DNA from 2 places in the Methylobacterium sp. Leaf85 genome. Region 2 is predicted to be linked to the other one. Evidence: riboswitches for the same ligand, from Rfam matches in the RefSeq annotation. Region 2 holds a riboswitch; the other holds the start of a gene.
What was found. Region 2 has a riboswitch for fluoride ahead of ASF08_RS11365 (voltage-gated chloride channel family protein). Riboswitches for the same ligand answer to the same signal wherever they lie in the genome.

Region 1: it holds a riboswitch for fluoride, as region 2 does, so the genes downstream of both, ASF08_RS12010 (voltage-gated chloride channel family protein) here and ASF08_RS11365 (voltage-gated chloride channel family protein) in region 2, are expected to answer to the same signal.

Annotation. Positions count from the first base shown of each region.
Region 1 covers NZ_LMME01000019.1:12,695-22,250, reverse strand. Annotated here, with positions in the region: gene ASF08_RS12025 (MBL fold metallo-hydrolase) at 1-152, opposite strand, end outside; gene ASF08_RS12020 (2,3-bisphosphoglycerate-dependent phosphoglycerate mutase) at 423-1,076, opposite strand; gene ASF08_RS12015 (hypothetical protein) at 1,093-1,698, opposite strand; fluoride riboswitch at 1,822-1,900, shown strand; gene ASF08_RS12010 (voltage-gated chloride channel family protein) at 1,924-3,318, shown strand; gene ASF08_RS12005 (DUF190 domain-containing protein) at 3,329-3,730, shown strand; partial or broken gene ASF08_RS12000 (Na+/H+ antiporter NhaA) at 3,867-4,505, shown strand; gene ASF08_RS11995 (hypothetical protein) at 4,680-5,123, opposite strand; gene ASF08_RS11990 (TetR/AcrR family transcriptional regulator) at 5,144-5,788, opposite strand; gene ASF08_RS11985 (efflux RND transporter periplasmic adaptor subunit) at 6,023-7,099, shown strand; gene ASF08_RS11980 (efflux RND transporter periplasmic adaptor subunit) at 7,096-8,169, shown strand; gene ASF08_RS11975 (efflux RND transporter permease subunit) at 8,257-9,556, shown strand, end outside.
Region 2 covers NZ_LMME01000016.1:250-9,805, forward strand. Annotated here, with positions in the region: gene ASF08_RS11340 (DUF1244 domain-containing protein) at 382-690, shown strand; gene ASF08_RS11345 (DUF2312 domain-containing protein) at 773-1,039, shown strand; gene ASF08_RS11350 (response regulator transcription factor) at 1,098-1,844, shown strand; gene ASF08_RS11355 (ATP-binding protein) at 1,886-3,163, shown strand; gene ASF08_RS11360 (hypothetical protein) at 3,398-3,652, shown strand; gene ASF08_RS11365 (voltage-gated chloride channel family protein) at 3,690-5,030, opposite strand; fluoride riboswitch at 5,055-5,208, opposite strand; gene ASF08_RS11370 (DUF882 domain-containing protein) at 5,319-6,872, opposite strand; gene ASF08_RS11375 (L,D-transpeptidase family protein) at 7,096-9,177, opposite strand; gene ASF08_RS11380 (sigma-54-dependent transcriptional regulator) at 9,358-9,556, opposite strand, start outside.

The sequences.
Region 1 (9,556 bases), on a different contig from region 2:
TGAGCGAGCATTGCCGTCGGAAGGGGCAAGACCCCATCGCTGACGACCAGCACGTCGATCTCGCCGATGCGCACCGCGTATCGTGACGGCACCAATTCCTCCGAACTTGGACGCGCTCGGTGAGGATCTCTCGTATCGGTTTGGCCGGTCATTGAAGTGTCCATGGTCGCCCCTTGATCGGGACGCGCGGACATCCGGCTCACTAGGATCCGGAAACGCGCGCCTTCACACAGGACGAGACCGGGTCCGCGAATGTGACATGTGTTGTCAGGGATCGAGGCCGGTGGATGACCGCTTCGGTCGAAACGCCCTCAAGGATACGGTCTTCCTTCCACACCTCTTGGCCGTGGCGCAGACGGGCGGGTCCCGACCCAATTTCGCCGCTCAAGGTAACGCGCGCTGGACCCGGAAGCAGTCGTCCGCTAGCCGATCAGCCAGCGCGAAACGATGGCCGTGTCGAGCCCGAACCCGTAGATCCGAATTGATCCGGTCGCAAGTTTGAGAGATTCGATCGCGTTCGGCCCTAATCCTTCGAGGGCCATCACCAGGGCCCGCAACGAGTTGCCGTGGGCGACGACCAGCGTCGGACCCCGCATCGTCGCCGGCTGGATATGCCTCAGGTAAAAGGGCACCACCCGGGCAACGGTGTCGCGGAGGCTCTCGCCCCCGGGCGGAGTACCCGCATAGGAGCGCCTCCAGCCCTCGATCCGTTCCGGCCCGAAACGCAGGGCGGCGGTCGCCTTGTCGAGCCCGCTCATGTCGCCGTAATCGCGCTCGTCCAGGGCTGCGGTGCGGTCGGGGACCAGCGCGGGCTGACCGAGGGCATCGAGCGCCAGGCGCGCGGTGTCGATGGCCCTCGACAGGGTCGAGGTGAATGCCGCGTCGAACCGGAAGCCCTCCCGTCCGAGGTGCGATCCGGCCGCCTCGGCTTCCCGTCGCTCCCTCTCGGTCAGGGGCGCGTCGATCATCCCCGTGAACAGGCCTTCGGCGTTCGCCCGGCTCTCGCCGTGCCTGACCAGAACCAGCTGTCGGATCGGTGGATGTTCGACCGAGGCGACCACGGAGGCTTGCGTCAATGTCTCGCTCGACCGCTTAGGATTGCATGATGGCAAGCGACGTGAAGTAGGCGCCGTAACCCAGCACCATGACGGCGGCGACACCGTCGAGGACGTAGGGCGTCACCTTCCGGTAGACCCCGGTCCCGCCAAGGACGAGCCCCGCTCCGACGACGACGGCCAGGCCGAGACCGACGCCGAGCGTTGCGGTCCCCGCGCCTTCGCGTAGCGCCACGCCGAGCCAGACCACGAGGATCTCCAACCCCTCGGCGACGAGGGCCCATGCCGCGACGCCGAGGCCCGCCGCGTTCAGGGGGCGGTTCCAGTGCCCATCCACCGACGCGGCCGCATCTCCCGCGCGCCGTTTCGAATACCCGTCGACGAACTCGTAGGCGAGGTAGAGGCCGAAGCCGAGAAGCAGGACCGCCGAGATCCAATCGATCACGTTCAGCGCCAGAAGGTAGGCCGCCGAGCGAAGGGCGACCGCGAGCGCGGCAACGGCGAGCGCGCCGACGACGGAGCCAGCAAGGATGCTCCGCCATCCGAACCGGTAGGCGCCGGTCAGCATCACCGAGGCGGCGATGAAGAGTTCGGTGAAGGTCACCTGGAAGGTGATCAGGGCACCGAGCCACGAGATGGTCATGAATGGGTCCCCGGGGTTGGCTCGCCCGCTCCTATCACCGCTGGCCGACCCGTTCGCGGATTTCGTGGCGCCCGACCTCCATCGATCCCCCGGGATTGACCGCCTTGAGGCAATCGCGAATAAGCCCAGCACGGTAATGGTGTCTGCCGGGCTTTGAGCCGAACCGCCGATCCCTGATGCGGCTGATGACTCCTACTTTTCGCGCTTTTGCGAACTGGAGGAGTCATGCGCGCGTCGTTCCGGAACCTTTTCCACGACCTCGATCTAGCCGGCTTCCTGCGGACACGCCGGTCGCACGCCATCTCGGTGGCGCGCTGGTCGGTCATCCTGTTGCCGATGGCCGTTGCCGTGGGCACCCTCTGCGCCGCCTTCCTGTGGAGCCTCGACGCGGCCACCGAGGCGCGCTTCGACCATCCCTGGCTGCTGTTCCTGCTTCCCGTCGGCGGTTTCGCCGTGGGTCTTCTCTATCTTCTGTTCGGGAAGAGCGTGGAGGCCGGCAACAACCTCATCGTCGAGGAGATCCACGATCCGGACGGCGGCGTGCCGCTCCGGATGGCGCCGCTGATCTTTCTCGGCACCATCGTCACGCACCTGTTCGGTGGGTCGGCCGGGCGCGAGGGCACTGCGGTGCAGATGGGCGGAAGCCTCGCCAGCGGCTTTGGCAAGCTCTTCGGGGTGGATGCGGCCGGGGTCCGGGTCCTCCTGATGGCGGGCATCGCCGCCGGCTTCGGTGCGGTCTTCGGCACCCCCATCGCCGGTGCGGTGTTCGCGCTGGAGGTGCTCGCGGTCGGTCGCGTCGAGTATGCCGCCCTGGTACCCTGCCTCCTCGCCGCGGTGGTCGGCGACTGGACCTGCCAAGCCTGGGGCATCCACCACGGATTCTACCACGTCGACTTCCTCGCCGGCGGCGCGAAGGCCCTGACCGTCGATCCACTGCTTCTCGCCAAGGTCGCCGTCGCCGGCGTCGCGTTCGGCCTCGTCGGTTTGCTGTTCGCGGAGGCCAACCACCTCCTCGGCGGGTGGCTCAAGCGCTTGGTCCCGTACGGACCGCTTCGCCCGGTGATCGGCGGTCTGGCCGTGATCGGCCTCGTCTACGCCCTCGGGACGCGCGACTACCTCGGGCTCGGCGTCTCGGCGGCCGACCCCGGCGGGATGACCATCAACACCTTCTTCGGTCCGGACGTGCACCCCTGGAGCTGGGCCCTCAAGATCTTGTTCACGGTCGTGACCTTGAGCGCGGGGTTCAAGGGCGGCGAGGTCACCCCCCTGTTCTTCATCGGGGCCGCGCTCGGCAACGCCCTGGCCGGATTGCTCGGCGCGCCGGTGGACCTGTTCGCGGCGCTGGGGTTCGTCGCGGTCTTCGCGGGCGCCGCCAACACGCCGCTCGCCTGCACGCTGATGGGCATCGAGCTCTTCGGCGCGACGCACGGGGTCTACCTCGCGGTGGCCTGCTTCCTCGCGTACCTCTGCTCGGGCCACAACGGCATCTACCTGTCGCAGCGCATCGCCGTCCCGAAGGCGGCGACAGGCATCGCCGGCGGCGCGACCTTGCGCGAGGCGCGGTCGGGGCGCGCGCCGGCCGTCGGGCCCCGGCCCGCCCCCTCGTCCACCGTCCACTGAAGGAGCCGACATGAACGCTTCGCATCGCGTCGTCGCGACCGAGACCGGCATGATCCGGATCTACATGAGGCCCCGGGACCGGGCGGGCACCGGTCGGACCGGATGGTTTTCCGGCGGCAGGCCGCTCTATCGGGAGCTCGTCGCCCAGGCCAAGGCGGAGGGCCTCATGAACGCCGTCGCCCACCAGTCCCACCACGGCTACAGCAACCATGGGCCGATCCAGGACGATGGGGCCGAGTCGCTCAACCCCGAGCTGACCATGTGCGTCGAGCTGATCGGTACCTGCGAGCAGCTCGAAGGCTTCTGCGGCCGGCACGGTGCCCAACTCGCGAACAAGGTCATCGTCTACAAGCACCTTGAGCACTGGAGCGTCAGCCATGTCGGCGTCGGCGCGGCGGGGCGGGCTGCCTGACCTGGACCGTCCCGGGCCGTTCCAGGCATCGGAGCGCCGGATAGGCCAACGGATGCGATAGCCGGCCATGGGTGCGCGGTCCGACCTTCGGACCGGCAGGCTTCAGCGCTGGTCGGACCGCCAGCGCGGGAGACCTATGCCCTTGCCGCTTCGCCCGATCTCCGCCCTGCGTAACGTCCTCCAGGGGGAGGCATCCGACGGCCTGATCCTGATGGCGAGCGCCGCCCTGGCGCTCGCCATCGCGAACTCCGGCTGGTCGGACGCCCACTTCCCAGTCCTCAAGACATACGTCGGCGGCCTCAGCGTCCTGCACTGGGTCAACGATGGTCTGATGGCGGCGTTCTTCCTGCTCGTCGGCCTGGAGATCAAGCGGGAGGTCCTTGATGGGCGCCTGCTGACCTGGCCGGACCGAGTGCTGCCTGGCGTCCCGGCGCTTGGCGGCAGGGTCGCTCCGGCGCTGATCTACGTCGCGGTGAACCGGCACTCGCCCGAGACCCTGCGCGGCTGGGCGATCCCGACCGCGACCGACATTGACTTCGCCCTCGGGGTGCTGGCCCTGCTCGGATCGCGGGTGTCCGTGTCGCTCAAGATCTTCCTGACCGCGCTCGCCATCATCGACGACCTCGGGGCGGTGCTCATCATCGCAGCCTTCTACACCGCGGACCTGTCGCTTCCGATGCTCGCCGGGGCGGCGGCCGTGTTCGCGGTCCTGTTCGGCATGAACAAGGCGGGGGTGAGCCGGCTGACGCCCTACCTCGTCCTCGGCGCCGTGCTGTCTTATCCCCCCCCTGCTGCATCCGGACCATCAAGCATGGTTGCCAATAAATTATTGAATACCGAATTTACCGGAAAATAAGTGCCCTATCGATTATAAAACTCGGATGTGTATTTTTGTGACCGTTCCCTATCGGATCTATTGTGGTGCGTGCCACTGCGTTTCGGGGGCGTTCTAGATACGGAGAACTTCAAGTTCCCGTCTGCAGGTCTCGCCGAAGTCGGCGAGGGGGTCCGCGTCCTTCCCCTGTCTGATCCTGTCCTGGATCTCGGCGAAGGTCAGGTTCGGCGAGGCATAGATGGCGACCACCTGTGAAAGCAGCCGCTCGGCCGCCTCGATCACCGGGCGCGTCGACCTCAGGCGCATGCGGCCGATGAGGGCGAACATGCCGACGACCACCTCCGGGCCCTCTGGGTCGTGGGTGATCGCGTCGGCCAGACACTTCGACGCCTCGGCGATGAACTCGTCGTAGAGCGCCTCGCGCTTCCCCGCCTCCTGCACCTGCCATTGCGCCTTGCGCGCGCCGTTCTGGGTCAGCCACGTCGTCACCAACGACGAGGCCGCGCCCACGAGGGAGCCGGCCAGGCCGGTGGCGGCCGTAAGGACCGCGATTTCCATGACGTCCTCCTGATCGAATCTCAGCGACCTTCGCCTGCGCGACCCACGACGAGGGTCCGTTCAAGCATGTCGAGGTGGGCGTCGAAGTAGGCGGCCATATCCATGGGGTAGGCATCCCCGAACTGCGTGCGCCAGATCGAGGCGGACACGGCCGCTGCCATCATCAGGTTCGGGAACTCGCTAGCGGCGACAGGCCGGAATTCGCCGCGTTCCACACCGTAGGCGAGGACGGCGGCCAACCGGGCGTTCACCGGCCCGATGACCTCGTCGTGCCACCGCACAGCCAGTTCCGGAAAGCGTGTCCCGTCGGCTAGCAGCAGCCGGAGCAACTCCCGGCCGCGTCGGTCATGGACCAGGGCGTCGTAGACGAACCGGAAGTAGGCCCGGAGGATCTCCATCGCCGGGCCCTTCGGATTGGTCGCCAAGCTGGCGAGTAGGTCGAGGGTGGGCTGCACCATTTCCTTGAAGGTGGCGACGAAAAGATCCTCCTTGCTCGGGAAGTAGAGGTAGACCGTGCCCTTCGTGATCCCGGCGCGCAGGGCCACGTCGTCGACCCGCGTCCCGGCGAAGCCCTTTAGGGCGAACTCCTCGAACGCCGCCTCCAGGATCTCGCCCGGTCGCGCTTCCTTGCGTCTTTGCCTGGGTCCGACCGCCACCTTGCTCATTGCATTCCTTGTTGACTGACTGGTTAGTTATTAGTAGATCATGGGCATCCCGGCAAGCGCGTCGCCGTCATGGCCGTATCGCCGCCCCGGGAAAACCTTTTCGCCCCATCCCGGGGCACCGGAATGGCCGTCGCCCCCTCCTCAGGTTCGACGGCCAAGAAGGAGCGGCTGCTCCGCCCCCTCGCAGCCGCTCCTTCGCCTCCCATCCACGCGGGTGACACGGAGCCCGATCCCATGATGACCCGCCTGACGCTTGTTTCGGTCGCGCTGCTCGCCGCCGCCGATGCGGTTGCGGCCGACGGTCGGCCTACGACCGAGGCGGTCTCCGTGAAGACGGTCACCGCGATCCGCACCCCGGTCTCGGAGGACGTGGTGCTGAGCGGGGACATCCAGGCGAAGTATCTATCCAACGTCTCCTTCCGCGTGACCGGCAAGATCGCGGAGCGCCTTGCCGAGGTCGGGGACCACGTCCAGGCCAATCAGGTCATCGCGAGGCTGGAGCCGCAGGAGCAACAGGTCAACGTCGACACCGCCCAGGCCGCGCTGAACTCCGCCGAGGCGCTCCTCACACAGGCCAAGGTGAACTTCGAGCGCCAGCAGACCCTGATGAGGAGCGGCTACACCACCCGCACCACCTACGACGGGGCGGAGCAGCAGCTTCGAACGACGCAGGCGTCGGTCGATTCGGCCCGGGCGGCCCTCGGGACGGCCAAGGAGCAGTTCACCTACACCGAGCTTCGAACCGGCGTGGCCGGCATCATCACCGCCCGCAGCGCGGAGGCGGGCCAGGTGGTCTCCTCGGGCCAGACCGTGTTCACGCTGGCGCAGGACGGGAGTCGCGACGCCGTCTTCACGGTCCCGACGATCCTGCTGGAGCCGCCCCCTGAGAGCCGGAAGGTCGACGTCTCGCTCCAGGCCGACCCGCGCGTGACCACCGTCGGGACCGTGCGGGAGATCTCCCCCACCGTGGACACGAACTCCGGCGGCGTCCGTGTGAAGATCGGTCTCGACACGGTGCCGGCCGGGATGTCGCTGGGGGCGGTGGTCCTCGGACGTGCCCGCCTGCGCCCGCGGGATGCGGTGACCCTGCCGTGGAGCTCGCTCTTCCGTTGGAAGGACGCGTCGGCGGTCTGGGTCCTCGACCCGGGAACGGGGAGCGTGTCGCCCAAGCCCGTCGAGATCGACCGCTACGAAGGCTCGGGCATCGTCCTCGCCGGTGGCGTCGAGCCTGGCGAGGAGGTCGTCACCGCCGGCATCCAGTTCCTGTCACCGGGCCGAAAGGTCACCGTCGCCGGAAAGGGCACGCCGTGAGCCGCCTCGTCCTCCCCATCGCCGTCCTCGTCGTCCTTTCGGGCTGCAAGGAGCAGAAGGCCGAGGCCCCGCCGCCGGTCCGCCCGGTCCTGACGACGACCGTGGCACTGGAGGAAGCCCGGATATTCGGCCCCTTCGCGGGCACGGTCCAGCCACGCTACGAGAGCCAACTCGGCTTCCGGATCGGCGGTCGCATCGTCGCCCGCGACGCCTTCGTCGGCGACCAGGTCGCCAAGGGCACGCGGCTCGCCGCCCTCGATCCCACCGTGCAGCAATTCGCCCTGGTGCGGGCCCGCGCCGACTTGGCCGATGCCCAGGCGCAGGTGAAGAACGCCTCGGCCGCCGAGGGGCGGCAACGCATCCTGTTCGAGAACAACAGCGCCGTGACGCAGGCCCAGCTCGACGGGGCGGTGGCCAATCGCGACACCGCCGACGCCCGGCTGGCCCAGGCCAAGGCCGCCCTGCAGAAGGCCACGGACGAGCTCGGCTACGCCACGCTCACCGCGGGCTTCGACGGCGTCGTCACGGCGTGGAGCGCCGAGGTCGGGCAGGTGGTCCCGCCGGGGCAGGTGGTGGTCACGATGGCGCGTCCCGACGTGCGTGAGGCCGTGGTCGACATCCCGGACGATCTGATCGACGAATTGCCGAAGGACATCGAGTTCACCGTCCGGCTTCAGGAGGTGCCCGAGGTCACCGCCTGGGCCCGCGTGCGCGAGATCGGTCCCCTGGCCGAAGCCTCGACCCGGACGCGACGCGTGCGCATGTCCCTGATCGATCCGCCCGACGGTTTCCGCCTCGGCAATACCGTCACGGTCGCGTTCGAGCGCCCGGTCTCCCCGCGCTTCCCCGTGCCGTCGACGGCCCTCGTCGAGGACGACGGCCATGCCGCGGTCTGGGTCGTCGCCCCGGATGGCAGGACCATCAACCGCCGCGAGGTCACGATCCTGGAACGCGAGGAGGGTCGCGCCTTCGTCGGCACCGGTCTCAAGGCCGGCGAGAAGGTCGCCGTCGCCGGCGTCCACGGCTTCGCCGAGGGCCAGGCGGTCCGGCTTCCCGAGACCGGCCTCTAGGCCCGATCCGCCTCGCCCTTCCCCTTCAATCGCCCTTTCCGTTCACCCGCGGGTCCCGGACCTGTCGCGCCTCGCGAGGATGCGCCGATGAAATCCTTCAACATCTCGGAATGGGCGCTGTCCCACCGGTCCTTCATCTGGTTCCTCATGGCCATCGCCCTGTTGGCCGGGGCCATGGCCTACACCAAGCTCGGGCGCGAGGAGGACCCGGCCTTCGCGATCAAGACCATGGTCGTCCAGGCCCGCTGGCCGGGCGCCACCATCGACGAGACGCTCCAACAGGTCACCGAGCGCATCGAGAAGGAGGTCAAGCAGATCAACGCGGTCGATTACACGAAGAGCTACACGACCCCGGGCCAGACCACGGTGTTCGTGAACCTTCGCGAGACCACGCCCCCCAAGACCATCCCGTGGCTGTTCTACCAGGTGCGCAAGCGCCTCGGCGACATCCAGGGCACGTTCCCGCAGGGCGTCCAGCCGCTGGGCTACAACGACGAGTTCGGCGACGTGTTCGGCAACATCTACGCCTTCACGTCGGACGGCCTCTCGATGCGTCAGCTCCGCGACTACGTCGAGCAGGTGCGCACCGGCGTCCTGGCCGTGGAGAACGTCGGCAAGACCCAGGTCCTGGGCGCGCGCGACGAGGTGATCTACCTCGACTTCTCGGTGCGCAAGCTCGCCGCGCTCGGCATCGACATGCAGAGCGTCATCAACACCCTCCAGGCCCAGAACGCCGTCCAGCCCTCGGGCGTGATCCAGGCCGGTCCCGAGCAGATCAGCGTACGCGTCGGCGGGCAGTTCACGGACGAGAACAGCCTGAGGGCCATCAACCTTCGGATCAACGACCGCTTCTTCCGGCTTTCGGACGTGGCCGAGATCTCCCGCGGCTTCACCGATCCGCCCGAGGCGCTGTTCCGCTACGACGGACAGCCTGCCATCGGGCTCGCCGTCGCCATGCAGGCCAGCGCCAACCTCCTGCATTTCGGCGAGGCGTTGAAGGAGAAGATGCGGGAGCTCGAAGCCGACCTGCCCGCCGGGGTCGGCATCCATCTCGTCTCCGACCAGCCCAAGATCGTGGAGGAGGCCGTGGGCGGCTTCGTCCAGGCCCTGATCGAGGCGGTGGTGATCGTGCTGGCGGTGAGCTTCATCAGCCTGGGATGGCGCGCCGGCCTCGTCGTCTCGCTCTCCATCCCGCTGGTCCTGGCCATCACCTTCGTGATCATGGACGCCATGGGGGTGACGCTCCAGCGCATCTCGCTCGGCGCCCTCATCATCGCGCTCGGCCTCCTCGTCGACGACGCCATGATCTCCGTCGAGATGATAGTCGCGCGCCTGGAGGTCGGCGACAGCCTGCAGAAGGCCGCCGTCTTCGCCTACACCTCCACCG
Region 2 (9,556 bases):
GACAGTTCCCGTAACTCCTCATCCCGATCGACCACCGGAGCCGAGACCCGGACGGCAAGATCCCCAAGGGACGCTGCAGGCTCAGCGGAATATGAACCCACCCGAAGAGCTACGGACATTAGTCCTGGCGCTGGACAGGCCGTTGGCCGCTCGGGAACGAGGTGACTACTTAGGGGGCCGCGTTATTCGCGATCCCAAGCGAAGTGTCCGGCGCCTCCCGCATGAACCCGCATTTCCGCGGGAGGTCATGCGCGCGCAGGAGCGCCGGGATCGCCATGCCCCCGAAAGCCATGCGCCCGAAAACGGGACCGCGCGGGAGCGATGGTATATCCTCGCGCGAAAGCGGTGACTGGCCGCGAGCCCGAGGATGAGGAAACAGCCATGACCGAGATCGACACCGCCACCCGGACGGAATTGGAAGCCGCGGTGTTCCGCCGCCTCGTGGCGCATCTGCAGACGCGCAGCGACGTCCAGAACATCGACCTCATGAACATGGCCGGCTTCTGCCGGAACTGTCTGTCGAACTGGATGAAGGACGCCGCCGACGAGCGCGGCCTCGGCCTCACCAAGGACGAGACCCGCGAGCGCGTCTACGGAATGCCCTATGAGGAATGGAAGCGGCTGAACCAGGCCGAGGCCACGTCCGAGCAGCAGGCGGCCTTCTCGAAGGCCCAAGCCGAGCCGCACTAAGCTTCCGGTAAGCGTGATCGCTTAACCAGCCTCCTCCGGCGCATCCCACCCGATGCGCGTCAGATCAGGAATTGAGACGCTCATGGCCGCTTCCGCCGCACCCGCCGTCGATGCCTCCTCGGTTGCCGCCGACCAGCTCAAGAGCTTCATCGAGCGCATCGAACGCCTGGAGGAGGAGAAGGCCGGCCTCGCCGGCGACATCAAGGACGTCTATGCCGAGGCCAAGGGCACCGGCTTCGACGTGAAGGCCCTGCGCAAGATCATCTCCCTGCGCAAGAAGGACCATGCCGAGCGCCAGGAGGAAGAGGCGATCCTAGAGCTCTACATGCAGGCCCTCGGCATGGTGTAGGCCGACATCGCGGCGTGCCGGCCCATCCTTTCGCGCATCGGGCAGGGCGATAGCGACGATGCCTCAGCTCCTCGACACGCCCTCGCTTGCCGGCACGGCACACATCCTCCTCGTGGAGGATGACGACGGCATGCGGATGCTCGTCACCCGCCTGCTGCGGGAAAACGGCTACCGCGTCACCGGTTGCCGCAACGGCGGGGAGATGTGGCGGCTCCTGCCGGAGGGCGGCATCGATCTCGTCCTCCTCGACGTGATGCTGCCCGGCGCCTCCGGCATCGATCTCCTGCGGAGCCTGCGCGCGAAGAGCACGGTTCCGGTCATCATGGTCAGCGCCCGCAACGAGGAGGCGGATCGCGTGCTCGGCCTCGAATTCGGGGCGGACGATTATGTGGCCAAGCCGTTCGGACGGCCGGAACTGCTCGCCCGGATCCGCGCGGTTCTCCGGCGCTCCGCCATCGCCGCGACCGCGCCGGATGCGTCCCGCAGCGAGAGCGTAGCCTTCGACGGCTGGCGTCTCGACCTGCGCAGCCGCTCGCTCCGCGACCCCGAGGGCGCGGGCGTCGACCTGTCCGGGGCGGAATACGACCTGCTCCTGGTGTTCCTCGACCATCCGAACCGCGTCCTCGGCCGCGAGCGGATCCTGGAACTGTCCCGCGCCCGCCTCGGCTCACCCTCGGACCGCAGCGTCGACACCCTGGTGAGCCGACTTCGGCGAAAGCTGGAGCCGCCGGACGGCCACACCGCGATCATCAAGACGGTCCGTGGCTCAGGATACATCTTCAGCGCGACGGTCGAACGGAGGTGAGGCGGCTGCTCGCCCTCGCACGAAGCCTCGAAGCGCGCACCATGGCCGTACTGCTCGTGGCCATCGTGGTCGTCCATGCCGGGGCATTGCTGCTCTATCGCCAATCGGCGGTCGCGGCCGCCGACGAGGCCTTCGCGCAGCAGCTCGCCACTCAGCTGGCTCTGGCGCGGGAAGGCCTGATCCGGCGGCCGGTGATGGAGCGCGACACGGAGGCGAGGGCACTGTCCTCGCCACATTTCGAGATCGGGTGGTCGAAGGCCCCTCCGATCCGCCCGCGGGAGCGTGACGATCCCATCCTCTGGTCGCTCAGGTCCCGCATCCTCGCCCTCCAGCCGAGCCTCGGCCCCGGGCTCGTCCTCGCCATGGGGGAAGGGGAGGATGCGCTGCACGCGCAGGATCTGAGCGGGGCGCTCTCGCTGCCCGATGGCGGCACGCTGACCTTCCGTTCCGCCCATGCTCCGAACCTCGCCCGCCTGGGGGCCTGGGCTTTCGTCTCGACGGCGGTGGCGATCCTCGTCGGCTTCGCCGCCGTGCTGCTGGTGCATCGGATCGCCAAGCCCTTGCGCAGCCTCACCCGCGCCACGGAAGCGATCGGCAACGGCCCCGTGGTCGCCGTGCCCGAGGCCGGCCCGGACGAAACGCGGGGAATCGCCCGCGCGCTCAATGCCATGCAGCACCGTATTCACGGACTGGTCTCCGAGCGGACTCAGTCACTCGCGGCCGTCTCCCACGATCTGCGCACGCCCATCGCCCGGCTGCGCCTGCGCATCGAGCGCTTGGCGGACACCAAGGAGGGACAGGCCATGTCCGGCGACCTCGACGAGATGCAGGCCATGATCGACTCGACGCTGGCTTATCTGCGCGGCGATACGGACCCGGAGCCACGCCGGATCACCAACGTGGCGAGTCTCGTGATGAGCGTCGCAAATGCCGCCGCCGATGCCGGCCGGCCCGTGACGTATGACGGGCCCGGCAGGGCACTGTCGGAGGTTCGACCCGTCGCCCTGCGGCGGGGCCTGGAGAACCTCGTCGACAATGCCGTGCGCTATGGCGAACGAGCCGCCATGATCCTGGAAGTCGGCGAGGACGCGGTCGTCCTGAGGATCGAGGATGACGGCCCCGGTATTGCGCCAGAGGAGGTGGAGAGCGCGTTCGCGCCGTTCACGCGCCTGGAGGCCTCGCGCAATCGCCATACCGGCGGTACCGGTCTGGGCCTCACCATCGCCCGGCGCGCGATCCAGGCCGAGGGCGGCAGTCTCACCCTGACCAATCGGGCCAAGGGCGGGTTGCGGGCCGAGCTGATCCTGCCGCGCGTGTAGGTCCAGGGCTCACCTGATACCAAGTCTCACTGACCCTGCCCCATAGGTCAGGGTCAGTGAGGTCCGGCGGACGACCGCCGCCGCGCCGTCGCGCGGGCAGACCTCGATGAGTCAGGCTCATTGAGGTCCGGTATGACACACTTCGTCACGAAGGCGGCGTGCGGGCGTCAAACGGCTTTTCCATCTCCTGGATCGACGCGGCGGAGCAGCCGCGCAACCACGGAGACACCGACCATGACACGCTTCGCACGCAGCCTCGCCGCCACCGGCATCCTCTTCGGCCTCGCGGTTCCGGCCTTGGCCATCGACGGGCACGGCAATGCCAGCAACCCCTCCGTCTCGGTCCCGAACACCGGGACCGTGTCGGGCGGCCCGGCCCATCGCGACGACCCGCGCGTTCAGGAATCCAAGGAGGTCGGACGTGACGGGAAGCCGCTACATTCCGACAAGGATGGCCACGCCCACGGCCACAGCCACGACAAGAAGTGACGATCGGGCGGGAGGTGCGTGGCCGCCTCCCGCCGCTTCAACGCCGGGTGCGCGCCTCGCGCAGGGTGGAGCCGGGCTCGACGGCGCCGCCCTTCGAGACGGCGATGCGCTGCGACAGGTAGATGCCGTGATGGCCCGAACAGGCATAGGCGGCAAAGCACGCGACCGCCATGGCGACGCCGTGCGTGGCCCCGAACAGCTCGATCCCCATCAGCGTGCAGGCGAGCGGCGTGTTGGCGGCGCCCGCGAAAACCGCCACGAAGCCCAGCGCCGCCATCAGGTCGAGGGGCGCCCCCATCACTCCGCCAAGGGCATTGCCGAGGGCGGCGCCGATGAAGAACAGCGGCGTCACCTCGCCGCCCTTGAAGCCCGAAGCCAGGGTGACGACGGTGAAAAGGATCTTCCAGGCCCAGGACCAGGGATGGACCTCCGGGCCGAAGAAGCTCGCGATGCTCAAGCCTCCCGCATTGGCCACGGTGACGCCGAGGCCGAGATAGTCACGGGTGCCGACCGCGTAGACGAGGCCGATCACCGCCAGGCCGCCGAGGACCGGGCGCAGGGGCGCGTAGGGAATCAGGCGCTTCAACCACCCGCCGAGGATGTGGTTGGCCTCGGCGAAGACGAGGGCCACGAGCCCGAAGGCGACACCCGCGACGGCGACTTTCGCCAGTAGAATCGGATCCAGGGCGATGGGGCCGGTCGCATCCGCCAGATAGGCGATGCGGAACAGCGAATGGTGGATGCCCCAGGCCTGGCAGGCCCAGTCGCCGATGACGGCCGCGAGCAGGCAGGGGATCAGAGCGGCATATTCCACCCGGCCGATGGCCAGGACTTCGAGGGCGAAGACGGCCCCGGCGATGGGGGTGCCGAACACCGCCCCGAACCCTGCCGCCACGCCCGCCATCAGCACGATGCGCGTGCCCGCCGGATCGAGCCTGGCCAGGCGCCCGATGGCGCTGGCGAGGCTGGCGCCGAGTTGCACCGCCGTGCCTTCCCGGCCGGCGGACCCGCCGAAGAGATGGGTCACGACGGTCCCGAGGACGATCAGCGGCGCCATGCGCAGGGGAACGCCGCCACCGGGCTCGTGGATCTGATCGACCACGAGGTTGTTGCCGCCCTCCACGCCGCGCCCGACGCGGTGGTAGAGCAGGCCGATGGCAAAGCCCCCCACAGGCAGCAGGAACAGCAGCCAGGGATGCGTGAACCGGGCGCTCGTGGCGACGTCCAGGCACCAGAGAAAGGCCGCGCAGAGGGAGCCCACCACGACCGCCATCGGCACGAGGATCACCGCCCAGCGGGCGAACGCGATCGCCCAGGCCACGCGGACCATCGTGGCGCGCTTCAGATCGGCGATCCGGTTCTTGAAGGAGACAGGCATGGTTCCACCGTCTTGCTGCATGGCAAAAGGGTAGGAATCATCAGCCCTTATGGCGGTTCGGCTGAGTGTCTCTCACCGAACTCCCGCTGCGCCGTCGCACTCCGAGGGAGAACCGACCGTGATCGGGAGTTGTGTGAGGCACTCTTCACGCCCGGCAGAATCCATTGCCGCAGACTTCGTGTCCCGTGGCGGGCAACGCGTCAAGCCTGTTCCGCCCTCTGCGCACCCCATCGCCGCCGCACGGGCGTCGGCCCCGACCCAAGTCGGAGGCCATCAGGTTAGCGAGGATCAGCGCCCGGCAGCCACCGCACGGGTGGACGAGCCGGTGAAGCGCGCGGCGGTGAGGTCGTCGCCTGGGCTACGTCCGGAGAAACGGCTGCGTACGCCGCTCTCCGCCTGGGCGACGAAGCCGGCCGGCGCGGCATCGGCGCGGGCGCGGGCCGGGGCGACGTGAACGGGAGAGGCGCGGCTGGCCGGCGCGGTCTCCGCGGCGGCCACCTCGAACAGGGCGCGCAGCTGCGTGCGTGCATCGGCATCGGCGGCGACGGGCCGGGCGAAACGGGTGGGCGCCGCGGTGACGGGCGGCGGCGCGGCCATCCCGGTGGGCGCGAGGCTCGCCACCTGAATGGCGGGACGCGGCGGCGGCAGGGGCATGGTGAGTGCGGCGGAGACGGCGGCGAATTCCGATGGCCGGCGCGGCGGCAGCGGCACGTCGATCAAACTCGCTTCCGCCTCGGCGGGGATCGCCGGCTTGGAGACGTCCCGAATCTCGGAGACGTCCTGGGTCAGGAGGCTCTGGGCATCGCGTCCGTCACGGCGCAGGAGAGCGCCCTTGAGGGCATCGGAGGCGGCCGGCGCGGCATAGGCAAGCGCCTCGCGGGTGCCCGACTGGTCGTCCGGATCGGCACTGGCCACCAGAACGGTGGGCTTTGCCCGGGCGCGGGCCGGAGCTTCGGGCGGCGGCGCGGGGGTCTTGGAGCCGCCACCGAAGAGGCTGGCGAAGAAGCCCTTGATGCTCGGGCCGTCATCCTCCTCCACCGTCGCGACCTGGGTCACACCGAGCACGGTGCCGCCCCGGGCGAGCACCTCCGCGCGGGCGAGTTCGTAGCCGGGCAGGGGACGGTTGTCGGCGGGCAGATGCACGGTCTTGCCGTCGGGAAACAGGCGCGCCAGCTGGTCGTGGCTCATGCGCGGCCATGAGCGGACGGAGCCGACGTCGAGATGGACGAAGGGCGAGCCGGCATGGGGATACCAGCCGACACCGCCGCGCTGCATCCGCATGCCGACCGCGCGGAGCTGGTCGATGGAGACATCCGGCAGGTAGAAATCCATCGCCTTGCCGAGCATGTGCTGGCTGAACTCGGCCACCGCACGCGACCGGCGGCGCAGCATGGCGTTGGTACCCGGCGACCGATAAGCCGAGACCACGGTGATCGGCTCCTGCGAGCCCACAGACCGATAGGCCTCCCACACCGTGTCGAACAGGCGGGGATCCATCTTGGTGGGCTCGTCCAAGCGCCAGTCGCGCAGCATCCAGTTGAGCTGCTCCAACGCCGCCCGGTCGTAGCGCCCGTCACGCTTGAACGTGATCGTGGCGCTCTCTTTCGTATGGGTATGGTAGATCGAGAGAGTGCGGGTATCGCCGTTGGCGACCGCATCCTGCGTCCCTCGCGTGCCCGCGCCGAGCGCCAGGGCGATGCCCGACGCCGCGACGATCGAACGGCGCAGGCGGCGATGGGAGAAGGCGTCGCGGAGATAGCCCCGAAGGCGAGAGATCGGCTGGGTGGATCGGTCGGCCGGCTGGGCCTCTTCACGCAGCGGAATGCCCACGATCGTCCTCACCTCTGCCAGACCACGCGTTGGCGCGTGGATCATGGTGAACGCAAGGTTACCGAAAACCGTAAACGAAAGGTTCTCGGATCCTCAGCCATTCGCCGGTCGACACAACGGCTAGGTTTGAACCGTGGCGAAATCGTGCCGGCCCGCCGCCCTGATTCAGCATCGACAAGAGCGGCGGCGCACATTCCTCGCCGCGTGACATTCGCGCAACGACACCGGCGGCGCGTTACCACCAGCCGCGGGAGACAGGGGCAGGGGCCGGTACCGGTCCCCACGGATCGACAGGGGCCGCTTCGGCGGATCTGGCCGCCGGTGCCCTGACCGCCCGCGCGGGATTGGCGCCGGACGGGGCGGGGTGCGATGCGGCGCGGCGAACCTCCGGCGAAGCCCCGGCCGCGCCCGGCGCCGACGTCGAAGGCCGCGCCGCGACCTTGGCCGGCGCTTTCACCGGCGCCTTGGCGACGAGCAGGTTGCCCGGAGCGAGACCGAGGGCGATCTTCATGCGCGCATCGTGACCGTAGAGATCCGAAAACGTGCGCAGGGATCCGCGCTCGTCCGCATCGAGGGTGAAATAGGCGAGATGCACCGGCAGCTTCTCGGGCAGGCGGATGGTGCGCTCGCCCTTGCCGATGAGCTTCTTCAACCGCTCGCTCGACCACGCTTCGGGAAGCACCGAGTCGGCGAAACGGAAGGGATCGTCCACGCGCACGCAGCCATGGCTCATCGCCCGCTGGGAGGCGGAGAACAGCGAACGGTTGGGTGTGTCGTGCAGGTAGACGGCATGGTTGTTGGGGAAGAGGAACTTGATGAACCCGAGCGCATTCCGCTCGCCCGGCGGCTGGCGCACCGAGATGTTGCCGTTGCGATAGACAACCTCGTAGCCGCGACGGGCAGCGTAGTTCGGGTCGCGGGCCAGGGCAGGCAGGAACTCGTTCTTGAGGATCGAGGGCGGCACGTTCCAGGACGGGTTGACGACGGCGTATTCCATCATCCCGGAGAAGACCGGCGTCGGCGTCTCGGCCTTGCCGACGATGACCCGGGTCTCGTCGCGCTGCGTGCCGTTGCGGACCACCCGCAGGCGGAATTCGGGGATGTTGACCAGGACGTAGTCACGACCGAGGTCGCTCGGCAGCCAGCGCCAGCGCTCCATGTTGACGAGGACGGTCGCCTCCTCGTCGCCGACGCGCGAGGATGACTCGGCCCGGCCCAGGGCGGCGACGGTCTGCGGCGTGAGCGTGCCGGTGATCGGCAGGCCGCGGCCGCGCTGGAACTTCGCCACGGCAGCGGACACGTTCGCATCGAACGTATCCGGCTCGCCGGAGGCGGCGTCGAGGGTGCCGGCGGTCCGGGTCGGCAGGCCGAAATGGCGGCGTAGCGCGGGGACGCGGGGATCGTTCATGCCGACCTTGAGCACCGGCCCGGCGGGAATTGCGACGGGCGATGCCGCCATGGGCGCGCTATGGAGATTGCGCAGGCTGGCGAGCCGCGCCTTCAGAGCGAGGTAGCCGGCCTGCGCCGGGTTGTAGCCCTGCAGCACGGTACCGGCTTGCGGCCCGGCGCTGGCGACGCGCGTCAGGACGGCGTCTGCGCCGGGGATGTCGAGGGTGGGCGTGATCAGGCGGGATATGGCGGACAGGTTGATGCGCGCCCCGCGTGCGTCCTTGGCGTAGAGCACGATGGCGGCCGAGAGTTTCAGCTCGATCTCGGCGGTCTGGGCCTCGGTCAGTCCCTGCGTGCCGATGACCGGCACCGGATAGGCCTGGACGTTGAGGCCGTCCTCGGCTGCGAGGGAAAGGCGGGACGCGGCGGCCTTGGCGGCGGGAGTGAAGGCGCCATCGACCACCCAGACCGGCTTGAAGGCACCGAGCCCGTAGAAGGCCTGCATCGCCTCCCGGTCCTTGGTGCTCAGCCGTGCGAGGAGAGGGGCCGGATCGGCGAGGCGGGCGGCGAGGGCCGCCCCCATCGGGTCGGTCGGCACCGGAGCGGCGGCCACGGCGCCAGCGGGTTCGGAGCCGGCCTCGGCGTTCGTGGTCTCCGCCTTGCCCGTCTCGGGTGGGCTCGCTGGCGTTTGGGCGGCCTCTCCCGCTGCGGCGGGTTTGGCCGGGTCGGGGGAGGGCGATACCGGCGCGGAGATCGCCCCGGTCGCCACCCTGTCGCCTTGCCCCTGCTCGGACGAGACCGATGGCGCGGCAGCGCTCTGCACCACGGATGGAGCCGGATCGAGCCGGGGTTCGGCCTTTACCGCGTAGCCGACACAACCCGCCATCAGGGCAGCCAGTGCGACGGAGGCGGAGCGCGAAGCGCCCATGATGAAACTCCCGGAACCGGCCGCAACGGCCGTGTTTGAGCTCAAAACAATCGCTGCTTGCGCCACCGCTTGCAACGGCGCGCGGGCAACAGTGGAAGCCTGGCGTGCGCCGGAGGCCGGAAACGCAGTGCCGTGACGCACATCCCAATTCAAAGGATGCGAAGGGATCGCCCCCGTGTCTCAGGCAGCGGCTTCGTCGCCCTTCTCGTCGCCGTCGAGACCGAGATCCTTCAGCTTGCGGTAGAGCGTCGAGCGGCCGATGCCGAGGCGCCTCGACACTTCGGACATGCGGCCCCGGTAATATTGCAGGGCGAAGCGGATGATCTCCGCCTCCAACTCGTCCATCGGTTTCATCTCGCCGGACTCCTCGGTGACGAGG